One region of the Xenorhabdus griffiniae genome, then DNA from elsewhere that is predicted to be linked to it. Evidence: predicted binding sites of a transcription regulator. Region 1 holds the regulator's gene; each other region holds the start of a gene.

Evidence for each region. Region 1 encodes PurR, which represses purine synthesis genes. Its sites were predicted from a motif close to CANGCAAACGTTTGCNTG; they were not measured.
Region 2: purM (phosphoribosylformylglycinamidine cyclo-ligase) is a predicted target of PurR. The motif match lies at 1,163-1,180, and genes of this name have one in related genera.
Region 3: guaB (IMP dehydrogenase) is a predicted target of PurR. The motif match lies at 1,335-1,352, and genes of this name have one in related genera.
Region 4: glyA (serine hydroxymethyltransferase) is a predicted target of PurR. The motif match lies at 1,246-1,263, and genes of this name have one in related genera.

The regions. Positions count from the first base shown of each region.
Region 1 is NZ_CP147737.1:2,549,365-2,551,577, forward strand. Features, by position in the region: gene purR (HTH-type transcriptional repressor PurR) at 458-1,483, shown strand; gene punR (DNA-binding transcriptional activator PunR) at 1,487-2,213, opposite strand, start outside.
Region 2 is NZ_CP147737.1:2,846,476-2,848,688, forward strand. Features, by position in the region: gene uraA (uracil permease) at 1-325, opposite strand, end outside; gene upp (uracil phosphoribosyltransferase) at 394-1,020, opposite strand; gene purM (phosphoribosylformylglycinamidine cyclo-ligase) at 1,244-2,213, shown strand, end outside.
Region 3 is NZ_CP147737.1:2,817,553-2,819,765, reverse strand. Features, by position in the region: gene xseA (exodeoxyribonuclease VII large subunit) at 1-1,243, opposite strand, end outside; gene guaB (IMP dehydrogenase) at 1,417-2,213, shown strand, end outside.
Region 4 is NZ_CP147737.1:3,365,566-3,367,778, forward strand. Features, by position in the region: gene hmpA (NO-inducible flavohemoprotein) at 1-1,010, opposite strand, end outside; gene glyA (serine hydroxymethyltransferase) at 1,371-2,213, shown strand, end outside.

The DNA of each region.
Region 1 (2,213 bases):
TTTCCTTTATTTGCGATATTGCACATGTTGGAAAACCCGCCCTTAAGATAAGTGGGGCTACAAATTCTTTTAGATCTTGATCAGATCAGGCAGAGGCTCCCCAGAAAAACAATCATGATTAATGCACTACTGGCGGCCAATAATCCCAATTTCAGATCTGTATCCATAGAACATCCTCAATGTGAAAATTAAGACACCTCAACATCCTAAATTTTAAGCGGTTATTTGCCATACTATCTAAAAATCATACCGCAAGATTTAATCCATACTCTTTATAGCATCGATTATTACTTTCACTTTTGAGCTAGATCAGACAAAATTCAAGGTTTACCGCTAAATTATTGCCAACCATCACCCTGTATACAAATATATTGGTAAACGATTAACAAATAGCTATACCCGAAAAGAAAGATAAAGGGTATATAAATTAGACCAGAAGGTCAGGAGTCCTTTTTTCATGGCAACGATTAAAGATGTGGCCAAACGCGCTGGTGTTTCGACTACAACCGTATCCCATGTTATCAATAAAACCCGTTTCGTCGCCGAAGATACAAAGGCCGCAGTTTGGGCCGCTATTAAAGAATTGAACTATTCTCCCAGTGCGGTTGCCCGTAGCTTAAAAGTTAACCACACCAAATCCATTGGGTTGCTGGCAACATCAAGTGAAGCACCATACTTTGCTGAGATCATAGAATCAGTTGAAAATAGCTGCTATAGCAAAGGTTATACCCTGATTTTATGTAATTCTCATAACAATCTTGATAAACAGAAAGCATATCTCGCGATGCTCGCACAAAAACGAGTAGATGGTTTGCTGGTAATGTGTTCAGAATACCCTGAGCAACTTTTGAGTATGTTGGAAGGCTATCGTAATATTCCTATGGTGGTCATGGATTGGGGAGAATCCAGAGGTGATTTTACCGATGCAATTATTGATAATGCCTTTCATGGTGGTTACCTGGCTGGCCGTTATCTTATTGAACGCGGTCATCGTGATATTGCATCCATTCCTGGACCATTGGCAAGAAATACGGGAGGAGGCCGCCACCAAGGTTTTCTTAAGGCACTAAAAGAAGCCAATATCGCTATTCGGGATGAGTGGATTGTACAAGGTGATTTTGAACCTGAGTCCGGTTACCAAGCCATGTATAAGATCCTGAATCAAAAACATCGTCCAACTGCTGTTTTCTGTGGTGGAGATGTCATGGCTATGGGAGCGATCTGTGCAGCTGATGAGTTGGGTTTGCGTGTTCCGCAAGATATTTCAATTATCGGTTATGATAATATTCGTAATGCCCGCTATTTTACGCCAGCATTGACAACCATTCACCAACCCAAAGAGCGTTTAGGGCAAATGGCCTTTTCAATGTTACTGGACAGGATAGTCAATAAACGTGAGGATGTACAAACTATCGAAGTCCACCCACGCCTTGTTGAACGGCGCTCTGTTGCAGATGGACCTTTTATCGATTATCGCCGCTGACAGTTAATTTTCTTGCAGCCATTCGGCATTAAGCGTTTCGCTATCCCCCAGATAATCAAGTAACCAGCTTAATGCCGGTGAATGGCTTTTTTGCGACCATGTCAAGCAGCATGGGCTGTCAGGCAATGGTTGTTCAAGTTCAAGTGTCATCAATTTGCCTTTACGGATCAGCGGTTGCGCACGGTGCTTAGGCACCATGCCTACACACAATCCATCCATCAAGCAACTTAATCCAACATCCCAATCAGGCACAATCAATCGCCGCTGATTATCCAAAGCCCATGTATCACGTTTAGGTAAGCTGCGCGCTGTGTCTTCAAGACATAAACTGGGATAAGGTCGCATTTGGTCATCATTCAATTTTCCCGATATTACTGCCAGTTCGTGTTCTGGACTGGCTACACACAGCCAAGGCATGAACCCCATATCCCTGAAGCTATATCGCTCACCAACAGGGGAAGCACGTGTCGCTCCGATGGCGACATCCACTCGGCCATCCACCAGAGCATCCCATACGCCATTGAAAACTTCAGGATAGATAAGTAACTCAATATCTGGGAAATGGCGATAAAAATCCAAAATTAGCCGAAGCGTTCGCTCTGGTTTTACAACCTGATCAACCGCAATACTAAATTGCCCTCGCCAACCATTAGCAACCTGTTGGCACTGATGCCGAGTGTGATTCATTTTTTTGATAACAGAACGCGCTTCTTTGACAAAAATTGCTCCC
Region 2 (2,213 bases), 300 kb from region 1:
TGACAAGCAAGGCCACCAAACAAAACAACAAACCACAGACAATAAATCCGCCTAATGCCAATTCATATCCCAAAGGCAGTAACAACAATACAGGCGAAATAAAAGCAAAGCTGGAGCCTAAATAAGCGGGGATCTTTCCTTTACAAATGAATAAATACAGTAATGTACCAATGCCATTGAACAACAAAATTGTCGCCGGATTAACTTTAAATAAAATGGGAACCAAAACGGTTGCACCAAACATGGCAAATAGATGTTGCAAACTTAAAGGAATAGTTTGTGCCAAAGGAGGTCTTTCTTCTACTCCAATAGTTCGACGAGTCATTATTGATATCCTCTTATATCATCTTGCTAGAAACCAAAAAAAACCGGCTTTTCAGCCGGCTATCAATGTTATTTAGTGCCAAATATTTTATCACCGGCATCCCCTAAACCAGGGACGATATACCCATGCTCATTGAGATAGTTATCAATCGAAGCGGTGTACAGTTCAACATCAGGGTGAGCTTTCTCCAGTGCAGCAATCCCTTCTGGCGCAGCAACCAAAACTAATACCTTAATGACAGGGCATCCCGCTTTTTTCAATAAGTCAATGGTCGCGATCATAGAGCCGCCGGTTGCCAACATTGGATCGACAACCAATGCCATGCGTTCATTAATATCGGAGACTAATTTCTGAAAATAAGGCACTGGCTCAAGTGTTTCTTCATCACGATAGACGCCAACAACACTGATTCGTGCACTAGGAATATTTTCCAATACACCATCCATCATGCCTAAGCCCGCACGCAGGATCGGTACTACTGTAATCTTTTTCCCTTTAATCTGATCTATCTCTACCGGACCACACCATCCGTCAATGGTGACTTTCTCGACTTCCAAATCAGCAGTTGCTTCATATGTCAGAAGACTCCCCACCTCTGAAGCCAGTTCGCGGAAGCGTTTGGTGCTTATATCATGATCTCGCATCAGGCCAAGTTTATGTTTAACTAGCGGGTGTTTAACCTCAACGATTTTCATGGGTTTCTCCTAATAGCCTGCGATAAAAAAATCGCGGGATTATAACTCCTTTTCCGTATCAAACCACTACCAATCTATTAATTTTTATCACGAACGCATGATTTTCTTCGATCCCGATCTCACAGGAAACCGATATAAAGCTATCGCAAACGTTTGCTTAGGCTGTTAGAATTGTCGCCGTTCTGTTTTATTTATAAAAATGCAACCGCCTGGGAGCTACGCAGTGACCAACAAAACCTCTCTTAGCTATAAAGATGCTGGTGTCGATATTGATGCCGGTAATGCCTTAGTCAATCGTATCAAAGGTGTCGTAAAACAGACCCGTCGCCCCGAAGTGATGGGAGGATTAGGTGGTTTCGGTGCTTTATGTGCCCTGCCACAGAAATATCGTGAACCGGTACTGGTTTCCGGTACAGATGGCGTTGGAACCAAACTGCGTCTGGCCATGGACTTAAAGCGCCATGACACTATCGGCATTGATTTGGTTGCTATGTGTGTCAATGATCTGGTTGTACAAGGCGCCGAACCTCTTTTCTTCCTTGATTACTATGCTACCGGCAAACTGGATGTCGACACCGCCGCCAGTGTTATCACCGGTATAGCAGAAGGCTGCAAACAAGCAGGCTGTGCATTGGTTGGTGGTGAAACGGCAGAAATGCCCGGCATGTATCACGGTGAAGATTATGATGTCGCGGGTTTTTGCGTCGGTGTTGTTGAAAAATCGGAAATTATTGACGGCAGTCAGGTTCAGACCGGTGATGCCCTGATTGCACTTGCATCCAGCGGACCACATTCCAATGGTTATTCTTTGATCCGTAAAATTCTTGAGGTCAGTCAGGCAGATCCTGAGACTACCGAACTTGAGGGAAAACCACTCGCCGATCACTTACTTGCCCCAACCCAAATTTACGTCAAATCCATTCTGGAGCTGATTGAGAAAGTTGATGTTCATGCGATTGCACATCTGACTGGCGGCGGCTTCTGGGAAAATATTCCGCGTGTTCTGCCAGAAAACATGCAGGCCAGAATCAATGCTAACAGTTGGCAATGGCCGGCGATTTTTACCTGGTTACAGCAAGCCGGCAATGTCAGCGAGCATGAAATGTACCGCACATTTAACTGTGGAGTCGGTATGATAATTGCCCTTCCTCAGTCTCAGGCAGAACAAGCCATTGCGTATCTGACCGCCTCAG
Region 3 (2,213 bases), 270 kb from region 1:
TTCCATCAGGAGCTTCGCTAATACTATAACCACGACTTAACGTTGCCAGTGGGCTAACAGCCTCCATGCGCGAACAGGAAATGGCAAACTTTTCCCGATAACGCCCTAACTGTCGTTCGATGGACTGTTTTAAACGAAAATCAAATTGTTGGATGGATTGGCTGTAGCGCTGAATTTCCCGCTCAGGATGGATTTGTAACAATCGTTGATTCAGCTTCTCATACGAAACTGATCGCTGTTTCAGGCAACGTAAAAAACGATCAATCAACTTTTGCCGTAACTCAGCTAAATGATTCTGCTGGCGCGCCAGTTGTAAATCAGGACGTTGCTGCTGGAGGCGATGCTGCAATACATTAACTCTCTGTTGTTTTTGAGCAAAGAAATAATCCATTGCCATTTCCAGACGTTGTTGCAGGGATTGTATTTGTCGCAATAACTCTATTTGATTGCGGCTAACTAACTCTGCTGCCGCAGAAGGTGTCGGTGCGCGTAAATCAGCGACAAAATCCGCAATAGTGACATCGGTTTCATGACCGACAGCACTAACAATGGGAATATGGCTTTGGAATATTGCCCGTGCCACGTGTTCATCATTGAAACACCACAAATCTTCCAAAGATCCGCCCCCTCGCCCGACAATCAAAACATCACACTCTTGTCGTGCATTTGCCAGTTCGATTGCCCGAATAATCTGTAATGGCGCTTCGGCTCCCTGAACAGCTGTAGGATAAATGACGATTGGCAAGGCAGGATCACGGCGTTTCAGGATATGCAGAATATCATGCAGTGCTGCGCCACTACTGGAAGTGATGACACCAAGTCGTTTGGCCGGAGAGGGCAATGATTTTTTATGAATTTGATCGAACAAGCCTTCGGTGGAAAGCTTTTGCTTTAACATTTCAAACTGTTGTTGCAGCAAACCATCTCCGGCAGGCTGGATACTTTCTACAATCAGTTGATAGTCACCCCTTGGCTCATACAATGTGATTTGTGCCCGCACCAATACCTGCTGACCATTTTGTGGACGAAACGTTGCCCTCAAATTGTGGCTGCGAAACATAGCCGCACGAACCTGTGCTCGCTCATCTTTTAATGTGAAGTACCAATGCCCTGACGATGGCTGAGAAAAATTGGATATTTCGGCGGATAACCAAATTCTGCCCATTTCCAGCTCAAGCAACTGACGAACAGTCTGGTTTAAACGGCTAACGGAAAAAATTCCGGTATTGATTGGTAGTGACATGTGAGCTAGATCAAATTTTAAAACAATGACTTAATCGACTGATATTAATCCCATCATATTACTAATCAAGAATTTTTTTCAAAAAATGCTGGAGGCAACCGATTTCGGCCTGTATAATGCCGCGGCAATATTTTATCCCTCTTATTGCTCCATAGCCTGGTGAGATATTGCCCATGTTACGAATTAAAAAAGAAGCATTAACTTTTGACGATGTATTGTTGGTTCCTGCCCACTCAACAGTCTTGCCTAACACAGCAGATTTGTCCACTCAATTAACTTCCACTATTCGCCTGAACATACCTATGCTTTCCGCAGCCATGGATACTGTGACGGAATCTTCACTGGCAATCGCACTGGCACAAGAAGGGGGCATTGGCTTCATTCATAAAAATATGTCAATTGAACGCCAAGCTGAAGAAGTCAGCCGCGTGAAGAAACATGAAAGTGGTGTGGTGACTGATCCTGTTACTGTCACGCCACAGACGACTCTGCGCGAAGTTCATGAACTGGCCAAACGCAATGGTTTTGCGGGTTACCCAGTGGTAACAGAAAAAAACGAACTGGTAGGTATCATTACTGGTCGTGATGTGCGTTTTGTGACTGATCTGGAACAACCTGTAACTGCGGTGATGACGCCTAAAGAACGTTTGGTGACGGTAAAAGAAGGTGAAGCCCGTGAAGTGGTTTTGCAAAAAATGCACGAACAACGTGTTGAAAAAGCGCTGGTTGTTGATGATAACTTCCACTTGCTTGGCTTGATTACCGTGAAAGATTTCCAGAAAGCAGAGCGTAAGCCAAACGCATGTAAAGACGAACAAGGTCGTCTGCGTGTTGGCGCTGCGGTAGGCGCGGGTTCTGGCAACGAAGAACGTATTGACGCATTGGTTGCTGCGGGAGTAGATGTTCTGCTTATTGACTCTTCCCATGGCCATTCTGAAGGTGTATTGCAGCGTATTCGTGAAACTCGCGC
Region 4 (2,213 bases), 820 kb from region 1:
TAATGTATGCCTTTCTGATCTATATCTCTGGGTTCACGATACCAAACTTGTGCATACAAATTAGGCATAGATTGGGAAATTTCATTCACCTTATTGGCGAAAGCATGATGGCCGCCATGCTCTGCGGCGTGGAACCAATTTACTGCGCCAATATGATGTTGGTTATGTAGGGCTTGCAGCATACTCATCATCGGTGTCAAACCAACTCCGGCAGAAATCAGTGTAACTGGCATATCAGGTTGCACATCAAGGAAGAAATCACCGTGTGGTGCAGCCAGCATCACAATATCCCCTTCCTGTACCTTATCGTGCAGATGGTTTGAAATTTTGCCCTGAGGTTCACGCTTGACGGCAATTTGGTAACTGGTTCCGTTTGGCGCGGCAGTCAGTGAATATTGGCGGATTTCACGGTTGTCAAATGTGGGATCTTCTACATAGATTGCCAAGTATTGCCCTGGTTTATAATCCATAACCTTGCCACCATCAACAGGCGAAAACTCAAAGCTAGTGATAACATCACTTTGTGGTTGTTTCCGGCTAACACGAAACTGACGTAGATCACGCCAACCTCCTTCCAGGGATTCACCGCTTTGATAAATTTCCTCTTCTCGATTGATAAAGACATTAGCTAATACGTTGTAAGCTTCTCCCCAGGCGTTGAGAACTTCGTCACCAGGATGAAACATTTCATCAATCGTTGCCAGCAGGTGCTTACCTACAATTTGATAATGCTCAGGTTGAATACTGAGGCTGGCATGTTTATGGGCGATTTTTTCTACGGCAGGTAAGAGTGCTGACAGATTATCGATATTGCCAGCATAAGCACAAAGAGCATTGAAAAGCGCTTCCCGCTGGTCACCGTTGATCTGATGACTCATATTAAAAATATCTTTTAATTCAGGGTTATGCTTGAACATGCGCTCGTAAAAATGCGCAGTTAGCTTAGGGCCTGTGGAAACAATTAATGGAATGGTCGATTTTATGGTTGCGATAACCTGACTATCTAGCATGGGGATCTCCTGAATTTTTCTCACATAATGCTGAAATCTATAAATTGCATTTTAAATGCAACTTATAGGGTTTGGGAATGTATCAGATTGAGAAAAGATAATTATCTTTCCTTAAGTCAAAAAAATAGAATTTAAATTAACGTGGATCACGACCAGGATCACAAATCTCAGTAATAAATCCATAATCATTAGCGAAACAGTAGGTTATTTAGTTTCTAATGGGTTACCAGGATGAAGTGCAAACGTTTGCGTAATTTATTTTGTCAAGACTATCTCATTCGATAAAAAGAGTTTACACTGTGTGCCATTCTGGCCCTCAGGGGTATTTTTTTAGAGATGTAGCTGAGTCAGGAGAACCCAATGTTAAAGCGTGAAATGAATATTGCGAATTACGATCCCGAACTGTGGCAAGCGATGGAACAGGAAGTTTGTCGTCAAGAAGAACACATTGAATTGATTGCTTCTGAAAACTACACCAGCCCAAGAGTAATGCAGGCACAAGGCTCTCAGCTGACTAACAAGTATGCGGAAGGTTACCCGGGTAAACGTTACTACGGTGGCTGTGAGTATGTTGATGTGGTTGAGCAGCTTGCGATTGACCGCGCCAAAGCATTGTTTGGCGCAGATTATGCTAATGTCCAGCCACACTCTGGTTCTCAGGCAAATGCTGCGGTGTATATGACACTGCTAAAACCCGGCGATACGGTTTTAGGGATGAATCTGGTGCACGGTGGCCATCTGACTCACGGCTCCCCAGTTAACTTCTCTGGCAAACTTTATAATATCGTGCCTTATGGTATTGATGAAAATGGCAAAATCGATTACGACGATATTCGTAATCAAGCGCAAAAACATCAGCCTAAAATGATCATCGGCGGCTTTTCTGCCTATTCTGGTGTTGTCGATTGGGCGAAGATGCGTGAAATTGCGGATGAAATCGGTGCTTATCTGTTCGTTGACATGGCTCACGTAGCAGGTCTGGTTGCCGCAGGGGTGTATCCAAACCCAGTTCCTCATGCACATGTTGTCACAACCACAACGCACAAAACATTGGCTGGCCCACGTGGTGGCTTGATTTTGGCGAAGGGGGGTGATGAAGAGTTTTACAAGAAACTGAATTCCTCTGTTTTCCCTGGTTCCCAGGGTGGGCCGTTAATGCATGTTATTGCTGGTAAGGCAGTTGCATTGAAAGAAGCGATGGAG